One region of the Synechococcus sp. MIT S9509 genome, then DNA from elsewhere that is predicted to be linked to it. Evidence: predicted binding sites of a transcription regulator. Region 1 holds the regulator's gene; the other holds the start of a gene.

Region 1 (7,831 bases):
CAGCTGAGGATTCCCGCTCCGGTCTGCTGATCGACAATGTCGACGGTGCTGAGAGAGTTGCTCATCATCACCACCGCCAGCACAGCAAGAGCGAGAGGAATCTCATAGCTGATGGACTGAGCAGCAGCCCTGAGACCTCCGAGAAGGGAATATTTGTTGTTGGAGGCGTATCCACTCATCAACAGGCCGATCGGCTGAACGCTGCTGAGTGAAATCCAGAGAAAAATGCCCACGCCCACATTGCTGATCAGCAGGTTCTGACCGAAAGGAACGATCAGCCAGGACAAAATCACAGGAACGACGACCAGCACGGGGCCGAGCGTGAACAGCAGACTGTCGGCCCTCGCGGGAATGATGTCTTCCTTCACGAGAAGCTTGAGCCCGTCAGCGAGGGGCTGAAGAACACCGAGTGCACCCGCATACTCAGGTCCGATGCGCTGTTGAACCGCCGCTGAAATCTTGCGTTCAAGCCAAACGGTGACAAGAACCCCTACTACTGCCGCAACCAGCACCAGGAGCATTGGCAGTGGCAACCAGATCAGCCGAGCCGCCTGCTCGGACAGACCGAAGCTCTCGAGAGCCTGACTGAAACTTCGTTCAAGATCAAGGCCTGGACTGACCAGAGCCGGTGCGCTGGTGGCGAGGAGAGTCACCATGAGCAAAGGTGTGATGAATGTAACTTAAGTGGTGATGGTTGGAACACGGGCCTCCAGTGGCGTCCATTGGCGCAGATCACTGCCTGTGTAGATCTGAGATGGTCTGAAGATCCGATTGGCACCAAGCTGTTCACGCCAGTGCGCAAGCCATCCGGCCACTCTTGCGATGGCAAAGACCGGAGTGAACAGATCTCGGGGAATCCCCAGCTTGCGGTACACAAGTCCGGAATAGAAATCCACATTGGGATAGATCCCCTTCGGACCGAGACGGGTTTCCGCAGCCATCTCCAGAGCTCTGGCCACGTCGTACATCTCATCGTGACCAAAGCGGTCGAACATCTTTTCCGCAAGAGCTTGAAGGATCACAGCACGGGGATCCTTGACGCGGTATTCACGATGACCGAATCCCATGATCTTGCGCTTGCTGGCCATGGCTTCATCGAGGTAACCCGCAGCACGATCTGGCGTGCCGATCTCCTCGAGCATCGCCAGAACGTCTTCATTGGCCCCGCCATGCAGGGGGCCAGCGAGCGTGCCGACTGCGGAGGCGACAACCGCGTACGGGTCGGTGAGAGTGCTGGCGGTGACACGGGCGCTGAAGGTGCTGGCATTGAGACTGTGTTCCGCATGCAGGATCAGGCACTGATCGAAGATCCGTGAAGCCATGGGATCCGGCTCACGCTCCATCAGCATGTAGAGAAAGTTGGCGGAATACGCCAGATCGTCCCGGGGCTGAATGGGGTCCTGGCCTTTGCGGATCAGCTGAAAGGCGGCAACCATGGTCGGGATCTTGGCGATCAACCGAACAACCGCGTCATAGATGTACTGAGGGTCGTCGATGGCACGACGGGAATAAAACAGACCTAGGGACGCTGCACTGGACTGCAGAGCATCCATCGGATGCCCATCGGAGGGGAAGCACTTCATCATGTCCCTGACGCGGAAACTCACGCGTCGGTGCATCTGCACTTCGTCCTCAAAATCGCGTAACTGCTGAGGGGTGGGCAATTGCCCCCAGATCAGCAGGTAGGTGGTCTCGAGAAAGCTGCAATGGGTGGCCAGATCGTCGACGGGATAGCCGCGATAGGACAGGCAGCCTGCATAACCATCGATGTCACAGATGGATGACTGCGTAGCAGGCACCCCTTCAAGTCCGGGGCGGAACACCAGACCGGTTCGCTCATGACGGATCTCGGCACCATCGTTCTGACTCACCAACCTCCGCTTCAGCGCAAGGGCAACTTAAACGGAGCACGGGAGCAAAAGACGAGGCCCGAGCAATGCCTGCAGTTCAGCCTTGCCGCGAGGGTCGTTCAGGCCAGCAGGCCAGCGGAGATGGCAGTAACCGGCCTTGCGCAGGCGAAGGCTTCCAGTGGGTGCTCCGATCAGGGTCGCCGCAATGGAACTCAGATCCGGCTCATGGCCAACCAAGAGGCAGGAGCCGGACACGCTGGAGACCAGCGGCCAAGGGTCACCGCCTGGCTCCAGGGCTGAGTCCAGGCGGATCGACGGCGCCAGACCAGCCTGGATCGCCAGCTCTGCGGTTTGCCTGGATCGCCTGTAGGGACTGCTGATCAGCATGTCCGCCTCGACATCAAGCCTCCGCAGTTGTCGGACGACCCCAAGAGTTCGTCGCACGCCGCGATCGGTCAGGGGACGATCGGGATGATCACGGCCCGACAACCGTTTTACGGCGAGGCCATGACGCAGAAGAAAGAGATCAACCGAGCTGGAGTCGCGCACGCAGACGCAGGCTGCTCACACGTTCATCCTGCACAGAGGCCGCGTTCTGGTCACCCCCGGCGGCAATGGCAAGCCCCTGCACAGCTGGCAGCAGTGATCGACCAGCCACGCCCTGCACCAGCTCCCAGGGTCGCCACTGACCCAGGCGTGAGCGACTAGGAGCCGCGGCGAGAGCCAGTTGCTGAGCCAGCGCAGACTGACTCGAGGACTGCAGCGCCTGCAGCTGCTGCTGACGCTGCATCAGGTCACCGTTCTCACCGCGACGGCGTAAACCATCGAGGGTCTCCGCCCACCAGTTCACATCGGTATGCCGCTCCAGGGCGACAGCCAGCTCAGCCTGCAGCGACTCTTCACCTCGACGTCGCTGACGAGCAAGACGGGTCCAGACCTGAACAGCCTCGCCTTCGCTGTCGAGAGTCGAGCCGGTCAACCCAAGCTCCTGAAGCCGACCATCGACCATCTCCGGGTTGGGGCGATTGGGCCGGGTGCCCAGCACCCAGCCCTGAGGACCCTGCTGCCAAAGGACAGGCCCCTCATCCAGTCCGACCACCTCAGCCGCAGCTTCAGTGGAGATGGATTCCATCGACTGCCGCAGAAGGGGAGCGATCCACTGGGCCAGGGGCTCTTCGGACTCGGCAGCCAACAGGGACGCAGGGTTCGAGAGCAGAGCGACTGTCTGCGCATCACCGCCGGCCTCTCTCAGCAGCGCATCGCTGTCCGTGACCTGAGACGCAAGCGGGACACTCAAATCGCGGAAGTGGACCACGGCATCAAGAGCCAGATCAGAACCCTGAGGAGTCAGCGATGCCACCAGGCCCTGCAGGTCTTCGCGGGCCGCGATCGCTGAAGGGACCCCCAGCCAGCGGTCCATCGCTCCAGGATTGGCAGTCAGAACAGCGGCACCACGATCAAAGCTCTGAAGATCAGAAGCGAGGACAGGATCTCCAAGCTGGTGCTGACTCTCCAGCTGGGAAACATCAAGCGCCTGTTCAAGCACCCCCCGTCCCGAAGCCAGCAAAAGCAGATCGTCATCGATCAAGGCGGTGGCAATCGGCTGTGGATCCCGGCCAAGCAGTGCACCACGACCGCTGATCAGTCCCATGCCCCTGTAACGGGAGATCTGCAGATCGGTGCCTGCCAGGCTGCGGGTCTGCCAGAAGCGCTGCAGAAATCGCTTGGCCCCGTCTTGATCGCGGCTCGACAGTGCCAGGACCCAGCCCTCCCTTGGCTGTTCACCGGACTGCTGAGCAGGAGCGTCAAGCACTGCAAAACTGATCTCAGGCCCGATCCAGCCGGCCAGCTCGGTATTGAAGTCAAGTCCGGCCAGGGCAAAGGCACCATCTCTGAGCTGACGGGTGCTTTCATGCACCAGTTGGCGCTGACGAACCGGCGCAACAGCCTGGGCATAGGCAGGCAGCTGACGGGGGTCGACCAGCCAGTGCAGCGTCAGGGCCGCATCAGTGGGCATGAAACGTGCCGCCCGGGGCAGCTCAAGTGACCGGTCCATGATCCGGAGCGGACTCTGACGGGCCATGGCCCACCAAAAACCGAGTGCAAGGGTGAGCAGCACCATCGCCACAACGACCAGAGCCAGCAGGAACGAGCGCCCTTTCATGAACAGGCGGTGAAGCACATGGTGCTCATCTTCTATCCATCCACTGTGCTGTGCCAGTCCGAAGCCAGACTGAAGCCATGAACGGACCCACCCCCAAACCCCTCAAAGCCGGCGAATTGAACGACTGGCTCAATCAGAATGCCGATCTGACGGTTGTAGATGTGCGGGAGCAGCAGGAACTGACGATCGCTCCGTTTCCACATCCGGTCAGGCATCTGCCGCTGAGTGATGCTGAACAGTGGATGGGGAGCATCGATGAGGTTCTGCCGCAGGGTGGCTCAATCGTGGTGCTGTGCCATGCCGGAGTGCGCAGCTGGAATTTCGGTTGCTGGCTGCTCGACAGTCGACCGTCACTGGATGTCTGGAACCTTGAGGGCGGCATTGACGCCTGGAGCGTCGAGGTGGATTCCTCAGTACCGCGCTACTGAACGCCGCATCGCTTGAACGAACGGCGTGGATTCATGACAGGAACCTTCCCCTTTACTGATTCTCCGTAGGATCCACACCCGCGAGTTGAGCTCCGTGAAGCCGCTGCCCCGCCGTCAGCAGGAGGTCCTACAGGCCACGGTCCACCACTACGTCGACACCATCGAACCGGTTGGCAGCCGGGCTCTAGTTCAGCGATTCGGGATCAAAGCAAGCTCGGCAACGGTGCGCTCGGCCATGGGAGCCCTTGAACAGCGTGGACTCCTGACCCAGCCACACACCTCTGCGGGGCGGGTGCCCAGCCCCCAGGGCTACCGCCACTATGTGGACTGCCTTCTGCCTGAGCCTGGTGCGGGTGCCCATCACCTCGAGCGGGAATTGACCCAGCTGAGCCTGCGCTGGGCGGCACTGGATGACCTGTTACTGCAGCTGGCACGCCGGCTGACGGATTTCACGGGGCTGATGAGCCTGATCAGTCCGCCGCAACGATCCCAGAGCCAGCTCAGAACCATTCGCCTGGTGCGCAGTGAGGACCGGCTGCTGGTGATGCTCGTGGGCGATTCCAGCCAGGCCCATCACCTCAACCTGCGCTTGCCCCACGGCAGTTCCGGTCAGGTGGAAGCCCTGGAACGCTGGACCTCCGACCAGCTGGTGCAGAGAGGAAAACTGGAGTGGAGCTGTCTGCCCCAGCAGCTGCAGTCCTGCGGAAGGGCGCTACAGGATGCACTTGAGAACGGGAATCCCTTCCAACGCCCGATCGAGCAGGCACCGTTGGTGCATGGGGTGTCGCGCCTCGTGGCCGAACCTGAATTCAGTGACAGCGCGAGGGTGAGACCTCTTCTCGATTTGATGGACAGTGATCCGGCAGCCTTCGTTCCTGCTCCTGCCCGGTCGGACGGGCGAGTGTGGATCGGCCGAGAGCATCCCGAAACAGCCCTCAGCCGCTGCTCGGTCGTCCAGGCCAGCTATCGCAGCGGAGACGGGGGCATGGGCCAGGTTGCCCTGATCGGTCCGATGCGAATGGCCTACGCGACAGCCCGTGCTGCCGTGAACTCAGTCGCAGTCACCCTGGAGCGATTGCTCAGCTGAAACACACCCTGAACCCTCAGAGTGCATCCCCGAGCTGATCGGCGACCGTGTTCACATCCTTGTCGCCACGCCCTGAGCAGTTCAACACAACTTCAGTGCCATCCGGCAGGGTTGGACAGAGGGTCTCCAGCCAGGCGAATGCATGCGCTGTCTCGAGGGCGGGAATGATTCCCTCCAGTCGGCTCACAAGCTGCAGCGCCTGGAGCGCTTCAGCATCGGTGACGGCGCCGTACTCGGCCCTGCCGATCTCACGCAGATAGCTGTGTTCAGGACCGACACCGGGATAGTCGAGCCCGGCGCTGATCGAATGAGCTTCCTGAACCTGTCCGTCCTGGTCCTGTAGCAACAGGCTCATGGCACCGTGAAGCACGCCGACCCTGCCTTCGGTCATCGTGGCGGCATGACGACCTGTGGCGACGCCATCACCGGCGGCCTCAACTCCGATCAGACGCACATCGCTGCACTCCACAAAGGGGTGAAACAGACCCATGGCGTTGGACCCCCCACCAACGCAGGCCATGAGCACGTCCGGCAAACGACCAAAGGCCTGCTGGCACTGTTCCCTGGCCTCCTCTCCGATCACTGCGTGGAAATCACGAACCAGCATCGGATAGGGGTGGGGACCTGCCACGGACCCGAGGATGTAGTGGGTGGTCTCCACATTCGTGACCCAGTCACGGATGGCCTCACTGGTGGCGTCCTTGAGCGTGGCAGTGCCGGCGGTCACAGGCTGAACGCTGGCACCAAGAAGACGCATGCGGAACACATTCAGAGCCTGACGGCGCATGTCTTCAGCACCCATGTACACCACACATTCCAGGCCGAAGCGGGCGCAGACCGTGGCGGTCGCAACTCCGTGCTGACCAGCTCCTGTTTCGGCAATGATCCGCTTTTTGCCCATTCGCAGGGCCAGCAGCGCCTGCCCGAGCGCGTTGTTGATTTTGTGGGCGCCGGTGTGGTTGAGGTCCTCACGCTTCAACCAGATCCTGGGTCCGCCGTCACTGCGGCGATAGTGCGCGGTGAGGCGCTCAGCCTCGTAAAGAGGCGTGGCCCTGCCCACATAGTTGCGCAGCAGGCGGTTGAGCTCTGAGGTGAAAGCAGGGTCGTTCCAGGCCTCAGCCGCGGCAGTCTCGAGCTCAGCCAGGGCAGGCATCAGAGTCTCGGGCACGTACTGACCACCGAAACGGCCGAAACGCCCCGAGGAGGCAGGCCTGGAGCTGACGGCCAGATCCTGAGCGGTGGGCTTGGGTGGCAGGGTGCTGGTCAAGGTGCAACTGACCGCGCGCGCGGCCTTTGAAGCGTTGGCTCAGCGTAAGCAGGCAATCACGCGATGCCGTGGATCACAGGCACTGATTTGAAGATTCCGGAACCCTGCCTCCCGCAGGGCCGCAGCCATGTCGAGGCTGAAGTACTGCTCGATGTAGGGCTCGGTGCTTTTGAGCAATGTGGCCACGGCCGCCGGAAGCCGCTGAAGCACGGAGGAGGCTGGATCCTGATCCACCATCACCAGAGCGCCTCCTGGCCGTAACAACCGAGCAGCCTCCCCCAGCACGGCATGGGTGGCGTCCTGCGGCAGCTCATGGCAGACGAACTGGAGACTGATCAGATCAAAGGAGGCATCCGCCAGACCCGTGTTCTCCGCCGCTGCATGCAACCAGCCATCCACGAGTCCCTCCCGATCACGCACACGGGCCACTGCAAGCATGTCGGGAGAAAGATCCAGGCCCTGAATCCTTGGTGGCGGCTCCCGGCGCTGCTCCGCCCGCTCAGATAACCAGCGGGCGAGATGCAGCGTGCTCACTCCCACGGAACAGCCAAGATCGAGCACCTGAGCAATGGATCCGTTCAGCACGGGCGCAACAGCGCGGTGGATCTCATCCCTCAGACGGGACTGGGCCACAGACGGTGCGAGCGCCTCCTCCGGCCAGATGCGAAGGGCCATTGCATCGGTGGCCTGCTCCGCTTCAGCAGCGGCCTGCCAGCAGAGATTGCCCTGTTCGTAGGCGTGGAAACGAGCCACGTAGTAGTCGGGCGGCACAAGGCCGGGAGTGATGGTGCTCGATAACAACGGTGCTGCAGCCTTCTGCAGTTCCCGGCGACGGAGTCTCCAGGGAATGCCGTTGCGTTCCGCGGTTCGGATAATCAGCTGACGTGCCTGAAAAAACAGCGGGCGCCTGAGCAGAGCGACACCGATCAAACGCTCGATCCAGCGACCAAGGCCCTGGCTTGAGTCAGCCCATCGAGGCGTGGACGCGGAGTCGGTCATCACGGGAACGGCAGGATGGGGTCGGATGCGCGGAAG
Region 2 (7,831 bases), 300 kb from region 1:
GTAAGCGACCACACCCCCGCTGCGATCAGGCAAAAGGCTGTCGCTGAGCTGCACAAGACCGCTGGGGTCAGGCTTGTCAGGGGCATCGCCCATGGCGATCAAAGGAGGATTCACCAGTCCCAGTCGCTGCTGAAGCACGAATCGCGCCGATGGAGGTTCCGCACCACTCACGAACCCCCAACGCCAGCCGTTCCGAACCAGCGCAGTAAAGAAATCTCTGCGCACCAGCAAGGGTTCATCACGGATGTATCCCGTCCAATTCCCTGGATCACCATCGGGATCGGCCCCGAAATAAAAATCACTGAACACATCAATCAGCTCATTTCTGACAGGCAGCGAGTCGCCATGTCGGCGCAGCAGTTCCAGGCTGGCGTCCCAGTCGTTGTTCCAGCGGCCTTCGCCTTTGAGAGCGTCGATGCAGGAGGGAGCCGGCTGCCAGCCGCTGTAGTGCTCCACGGTTGCCTGGAGGGCTCTCCGATAACTTCCAGACACATCACGGATCACTCCGTCGATGTCGAACAGCAGAAGCTGGCTGGTGGTTGGCTGCCTTTCCAGGACGGTTGGATTTGACGGCTGGTAGGTTAGTTCTTTGTCATTGATTCTTGAGCGCTGACACCATGACGGTTTCCGAAGGCGCTGCCGTCGACCAAGAGGTCGCCACCGAGGCAGCAGCAGCTGATCAGGCTCCTCAGAGCACAGAGGCTGATCAGCAGCAGGAGCCGAAGGAAGGCCGTCCGGTGATGCGTGGCGGTAGTGCTGCACTGGCTTCAGCCACCATCGACGCTGATGGTGTGCCATCCGGATACACCCCGAAGGCCGATGAGGGACGCTTCCTGCTGAAGATTCTCTGGCTGCCCGACAATGTGGCTCTGGCCGTTGATCAAATTGTTGGCGGTGGCCCCAGCCCGTTGACCGCCTACTTCTTCTGGCCTCGTGAAGATGCCTGGGAAACGCTTAAGAGTGAACTTGAAGGTAAGTCCTGGATCACCGATAACGAACGCGTTGAGGTGTTGAATAAAGCCACAGAGGTCATCAATTACTGGCAGGAAGAGGGCAAGGGCAAGAGCCTGGAAGATGCCAAGCTCAAATTCCCTGATGTGACCTTCTGCGGTACCGCCTGATTCGGTCGGTCATAACTTTTTCAAGCAGGCTTCAATGGCCTGCTTTTTTAATGTTGAAGCAGCAGTTTTACAAGCGTTCCGAAAAAGTTTTGTCTGCATGAATCATGTTGTGAGAATGCCTGTTTGAATTGCATTAATGATGCGCTCAAATACTTTTAACTATGCTTTTGAACAGTTTGCGGTGGCAGATCGGCCTCTTGCGGGCAGTGCTTTGCGCGCAGGCGAATGCACGATGATTTTTATTCATTGCGGAGCGTAATATTGATCACCAGCGGCAGGCAGTACGGCTGCCTGCGCTTCGAAATAGTCTGTTACAATCTTGACAAAGATTTGTGATCGGTTGATTTCATTCGCCTCCTCTTTGACTCTCGGTCTGTCTTCTGCGGCTTTGTTGACGTCGCCAGGCGTGGAAGTTTTGAATGTTTTTGGTCAGGACAAATTCAAGAATCAGGGGAAGTCAGTCTTTTATTTGAAAACCGAAAAGAAGAGTCTTCCTGATTCTGGCCAATCATTGAACGACCGCTCGGCGATCGCGCTTTTCGAGCAATACTGTCTGCGTGCTTCTTCAGTGCTTGCTGTTGATTCCTCCGAGGCTTACTCAGGCGAGGTGTCTCTCGCTCCCTCTCATGCATCGTCTTATTCGCCTTCTCGGCTCTGTTCATTTGCTTCCTTCGCCGACTATCTGAGCGAGTTGTCGGCCAAGGCTTATTCCTTGCCTGCATCAGGCGTTTTCACTTCGGGTTTTGGACCACGCTGGTCACGGCACCATTCAGGTATTGATATCGCGAATCACATCGGAACAGCCATTCGTGCTTCACGGTCCGGCCGTGTGGTTTTCTCAGGATTTTTAGGTGCCTATGGGTTGATGATTGAAATTGAACATCCTGATGGCTACAGAACGCGTTATGCGCATTGCAACGAGAGTTTTGTTCAGGTTGGTGACATCGTCGGGAAAAGTGATCTGATTGCGAGGATGGGTAATACAGGTCGCAGCACTGGACCGCATCTTCACTTCGAGATCAGAACCCCCAAAAATGTTGCTCTTGATCCTGCTTCGTACCTGCAGGGACTTGTAATTAATGAGGAAATTGGGGTTTAGTGGTGCATTGAGCCAGTGGTCAATTGCGGTTGAGTTGGCTCAAAAAATAATGATAGCTATCTGGCCACTCCGTAAACCACTGATAAATTTGTCGAGGCATTGCCTCTAATTGTGCTGATAACTTTTTTCTCCCAGAAGTGAATTAATTCTGGTTGATGGCTGCCTGCGCACGAGCTCTTGCTCGATCAAGGCTTTGCTGGGCTTTCACTTTCTCGGGTGAGGTCGGCTGACCTTCCAGTTTGCTCAAGGCTGCGCGTGCAGCCTGCAGTTCTGTTTCAGCAGAACTGCCATCGATCGAGCTACCCATCTCAGCGGAGTTCACCAACACCGTGACGTCGTCAGCTTCCACTTCAGCGAACCCACCCATCAGTGCGATGGATTTCCAGCTTCCGTCCGCACGAACACGAAGTACGCCGACATCAAGTGCCGCCAGAAGTGAAACGTGACCTGGAAGGATGCCCAGCTGTCCGGTGGTGCTTGGGAGGATCACCTCATCAGCAGAACCATCGAACACGCTCTGGTCTGGTGCCAGCACGCGGAGGGTGAGGGACATGGAGATGGAATGTTTGGGTTAAAAGCGTTGAGTGAAGTGAAAATTCAGGGGCATGAATGCCATGCCCCGATCATGATCACTTGGCTTCTTCGGCCATCTTTGCGGCCTTGGCCTTGACCTCATCGATGTTGCCAACGAGATAGAAAGCCTGTTCTGGGAGGTGATCCAGCTCGCCGGCGAGAATCTGATTGAAACCACTGATGGTTTCCTCGAGTTTCACGTATTTGCCGGACATGCCAGTGAAGATCTCAGCTACAAAGAAAGGCTGAGAGAGGAACTTCTCAATTTTGCGGGCACGATCAACGGTGCGGCGATCATCCTCGGAGAGTTCATCGAGACCGAGGATGGCAATGATGTCCTGCAGTTCCTTGTACCGCTGCAGGGTGGACTGAACGCTGCGAGCAGTGCGGTAATGCTCGTCACCCACAACTGCGGGCTGAAGCATGGTGCTGGTGGAGTCGAGGGGGTCAACCGCTGGATAGATGCCCTTGGATGCAAGGCCACGGTTCAGCACTGTGGTGGCATCGAGGTGAGCGAATGTGGTGGCTGGCGCCGGATCAGTCAGGTCGTCAGCAGGAACATAAACCGCCTGGATCGAGGTGATGGAGCCCTCGAGGGTGGAGGTGATTCGTTCCTGAAGTTCACCGACGTCGGTTCCGAGGGTTGGCTGGTAGCCCACAGCTGATGGCATCCGTCCAAGAAGTGCGGAGACTTCAGAGCCTGCTTGCACAAAACGGAAGATGTTGTCGATGAACAGCAGCACATCCTGCTTGTTCACGTCGCGGAAATGCTCAGCCATCGTCAGAGCTGACAGGCCGACACGCATGCGTGCGCCCGGGGGCTCGTTCATCTGGCCGTAGCAGAGCGCCACTTTCGACTTGGAAAGGTCATCGGCGTTGATCACGCCGGAATCCTTGAATTCCTCGTACAGATCATTGCCTTCACGGGTGCGTTCACCCACACCACCGAATACGGAAACACCACCGTGTTCCTTGGCGATGTTGTTGATCAGTTCCTGAATCAGCACGGTCTTGCCGACACCTGCACCACCGAAGAGGCCAACTTTTCCACCCTGGCGATAAGGAGCCAGGAGATCGATCACCTTGATGCCGGTCTCAAAGACCTTCGGTTTGGTCTCAAGTTCAGTCAGCTTCGGTGCCGAGCGGTGAATCGGAGCTGTCGCATCCGACTTCACGGGACCCTGTTCGTCAACAGGCTCGCCCAGAACATTGAAGATGCGACCCAGTGTTCCTTCGCCGACAGGCACTGAAATCGGTGCGCCTGTGTCGATGGCTTCCATGCCACGGACAAGCCCGTCGGTGGCGCTCATGGCCACGGCACGGACCCTGTGATCACCAAGCAGCTGCTGGACCTCAGCAGTCAGAGCGACCGCCTGGCCGGCGGTGTTGGTGGCTTCAATGCGGAGAGCGTTGAGAATTTTGGGCAGCTTGCCGGCGGGGAATTCCACGTCCAGAACCGGGCCAATCACCTGGCGGACAACGCCCTTGGTACCGGCGGAGGCGGGAGCAGCAGCGGCCATAAGTAAGGGGGTGTGGGAGGGGAGCGTCTAGAGCAATCCCGTCCTGAGCGGGGCAACGATACCACCGTCATGTGAAAGGGGGGTGTGGTTCGGTCACCCGCACGCTTGTCCCGTGGCCGAAGTGCAGAACCCGGACATAGGTTGGCACTCGACGACCTTGAGTGCCAGCTCGAGTCGCATCGGCGCTTCGGCGCACTGTCCCTGCTCTGCAAGAACCCATGGCAGCTGTATCTCTCAGCGTCTCAACTGTTAAGCCCCTCGGCGATCGCGTTTTCGTCAAGGTTTCGGAATCGGAGGAGAAAACTTCCGGCGGCATCCTGCTTCCCGACACAGCCAAGGAAAAGCCCCAGGTGGGTGAAGTCGTTCAGGTTGGCCCCGGCAAGCGCAACGACGACGGTTCACGCCAGTCCCCCGAAGTGGGCGTCGGAGACAAGGTCCTCTACAGCAAGTACGCAGGCACCGACATCAAGCTCGGAAGCGATGAATTCGTGCTCCTGTCTGAGAAGGACATCCTTGCCATCGTCAACTGACCGGCCTCCGGCTGCCCCGCGCCTCTGACAGGCCGGCAGTCATTCACTCAACCCTTCCCATTCATTCCCGCCCCCATGGCAAAACGCATCATCTACAACGAGAACGCACGCCGCGCTCTCGAAAAGGGCATTGACATCCTCGCCGAATCCGTTGCTGTCACCCTTGGCCCCAAGGGTCGCAACGTTGTTCTTGAAAAGAAGTTCGGTGCACCTCAGATCATCAATGACGGCGTCACCATCGCCAAGGAGATCGAACTCGAGGACCACATCGAGAACACCGGCGTTGCTCTGATTCGTCAGGCCGCATCCAAGACCAATGACGCAGCAGGTGACGGCACCACCACAGCCACCGTTCTGGCACATGCCATGGTCAAGGCTGGTCTGCGCAATGTTGCCGCCGGTGCCAACGCCATCACTCTGAAAAAGGGCATTGACAAGGCGTCGGATTTTCTGGTCGACAAGATCAAGGAAAATGCCAAGCCGATTGCTGACAGCAATGCCATCGCCCAGGTGGGCACCATCTCCGCCGGCAACGACGAGGAAGTTGGTCGGATGATCGCCGATGCCATGGACAAGGTCGGCAAGGAAGGCGTGATTTCCCTGGAAGAGGGCAAGTCGATGACCACCGAACTGGAGGTCACTGAGGGTATGCGCTTCGACAAGGGGTACATCTCCCCTTATTTCGCCACTGACACGGAGCGAATGGAAGCCGTCCTCGATGAGCCCTACATCCTGCTCACCGACAAAAAAATCGGTCTCGTGCAGGATCTCGTACCCGTCCTCGAGCAGATTGCCCGCACTGGCAAGCCCCTGCTGATCATCGCTGAGGACATTGAGAAGGAAGCTCTTGCCACTCTGGTGGTGAACCGTCTGCGCGGTGTTTTGAATGTGGCTGCCGTCAAGGCCCCCGGTTTCGGTGACCGCCGCAAGGCCATGCTGGAAGACATGGCTGTGCTGACCAATGGTCAGCTGATCACCGAAGACGCCGGTCTGAAGCTTGAGAACGCCAAGATCGAGATGCTGGGCACTGCCCGTCGCGTGACCATCAACAAGGACACCACAACTATCGTGGCCGAAGGCAACGACGTGGCCGTGAAAGCCCGTTGCGAGCAGATCCGGAAGCAGATGGATGAAACCGAGTCCACCTACGACAAGGAGAAGCTTCAGGAGCGACTTGCAAAGCTGGCTGGTGGCGTTGCTGTGGTGAAGGTGGGTGCTGCCACTGAAACCGAGATGAAGGACAAGAAGCTTCGCCTTGAGGATGCCATCAATGCGACCAAGGCTGCTGTTGAAGAAGGCATCGTTCCCGGAGGTGGTACCACCCTTGCTCATCTGGCTCCCACGCTTGAGCAGTGGGCCTCATCCAGCCTGGAGGGTGAAGAGCTGATCGGAGCCAACATCGTTGCGGCTGCTCTGACTGCACCGCTGATGCGCATCGCTGAGAACGCAGGTGTCAACGGCGCGGTAGTTGCTGAAAATGTGAAGGCCAAGACCTTCAATGACGGTTACAACGCTGCCAACGGCGACTATGTCGACATGCTGGCTGCCGGCATTGTGGATCCAGCGAAAGTGACCCGTTCCGGTCTGCAGAACGCTGCCTCAATCGCAGGCATGGTGCTGACCACGGAGTGCATCGTTGCTGATCTTCCCGAGAAGAAGGAAGCTGCACCAGCAGGTGGTGGCATGGGTGGTGGCGACTTCGACTACTGAGTCGCGGCTTTCCCTGCATTGTCGCTCAGGCGACCCGTCAAACCCCGCTCTTGCGGGGTTTTTTTGTGCTCGTTGCAGGGCCACTAAGGTCTCTCAACTATTGCCAAGGGCTAACGCCTTGGGTCGAGATCCTGGGGTGTGAGTTGTGTGCTGCTCAGGGCCGGCGGCATTGTGGCTTCTGCTGTAAAAAAAGCACTGATTCAGGCTGCGGCGTCTCTTCGCGGGCATGGTCTGCCATCCTTCGAGAGGGAAGAGGCTGACACTCTGAGGAATGATGTGCCTTAACGCGATGAGGGGGCTTATCCGCGACGCGACGGCTTCCCTGAATGTCCTGAGGGCCTGAGGTCGCTGGACCTGGAAATGTCGGCTCTTTGATTCAGTTCAGCCAGCCGGCACTCAGTATCACAGCCAGTGTGAGAAAGACGGCCAGAGTGGTCCAGGTGATGCGGTTGAGAGTTGCTTCCGCGCTGCTGGCACTTGTAAACGAGGTGCTGCCACTGGCTGCAAGCCCGCCCATGCCATCACCCTTGGGGCTGTGCAGCAGAACGAAGAGAATCAGCAAAAGGCCACTGCTGATCCACATCCAGGAAAGAACGGTGGTGATCATCTGCAGATTTTATGCCCGAGCCGGTCAGACTGGCTGTGGCAGGCGAGCGCTTGAGGGCACAGGGGTCTCGATTGGTTCAATCAGAGTGCTGCCGGTCATGGCCTCGGGTTTCTGAAGGCCAAGCAGTTGCAGAAGAGTCGGTGCGATATCAGCAAGCCCGCCGTTGTCCCGCAGGCGGATAGCGTTGCCCATGCCATGCAGCTTTCTGCGTTCGCCCTCCACAAGAATCAATGGAACCGGATTGGTGGTATGGGCTGTCCAGGCCTGTCCGTCGTCGCCCTGCATCCGCTCGGCGTTGCCATGGTCTGCGGTGATGATCATCGTTCCGCCCATGCGTCCCACAGCATCTAGAAGCCTTCCGATGCAATGGTCAACGGTTTCGATCGCCTCAGTGGCAGCCTCCATCACGCCGGTATGCCCAACCATGTCGGGGTTGGCGTAGTTGATCACCACCAGGGAGTAGATCCCTTTCTCGATGGCTTCAATGCAGCTCACAGTGAGAGTGTCGGCATTCATGGCCGGGGCCTGGTCGTAAGTGGCCACGCGTGGGGAAGGCACGAGGTGTCGATCTTCCCCCTCGAGCGGCTGCTCAACGCCACCGTTCATGAAATACGTGACGTGGGGATACTTTTCGGTTTCAGCTGTTCTGTACTGGCGCAGTCCTCTTGAGG

Evidence for each region. The regulator HrcA, encoded in region 1, represses chaperone genes, less so after heat shock. The targets are predictions, from matches to a motif close to TTAGCACTCNNNNNNNNNGAGTGCTAA.
Region 2: the regulator HrcA is predicted to act here: its motif matches at 4,455-4,481, upstream of groES (co-chaperone GroES).

What each region holds. Positions count from the first base shown of each region.
Region 1 is NZ_CP138940.1:1,927,556-1,935,386, forward strand. It holds gene nuoH (NADH-quinone oxidoreductase subunit NuoH) at 1-656, opposite strand, end outside; gene SIB73_RS11115 (citrate synthase) at 681-1,871, opposite strand; gene SIB73_RS11120 (SixA phosphatase family protein) at 1,899-2,399, opposite strand; gene SIB73_RS11125 (DUF3352 domain-containing protein) at 2,377-4,014, opposite strand; gene SIB73_RS11130 (rhodanese-like domain-containing protein) at 4,092-4,442, shown strand; gene hrcA (heat-inducible transcriptional repressor HrcA) at 4,537-5,529, shown strand; gene trpB (tryptophan synthase subunit beta) at 5,546-6,796, opposite strand; gene SIB73_RS11145 (class I SAM-dependent methyltransferase) at 6,836-7,795, opposite strand.
Region 2 is NZ_CP138940.1:1,628,249-1,636,079, reverse strand. It holds gene SIB73_RS09585 (HAD family hydrolase) at 1-492, opposite strand, end outside; gene SIB73_RS09580 (30S ribosomal protein PSRP-3) at 618-1,121, shown strand; gene SIB73_RS09575 (M23 family metallopeptidase) at 1,462-2,220, shown strand; gene atpC (ATP synthase F1 subunit epsilon) at 2,363-2,773, opposite strand; gene atpD (F0F1 ATP synthase subunit beta) at 2,850-4,313, opposite strand; gene groES (co-chaperone GroES) at 4,532-4,843, shown strand; gene groL (chaperonin GroEL) at 4,919-6,553, shown strand; gene secG (preprotein translocase subunit SecG) at 6,930-7,160, opposite strand; gene gpmI (2,3-bisphosphoglycerate-independent phosphoglycerate mutase) at 7,185-7,831, opposite strand, start outside.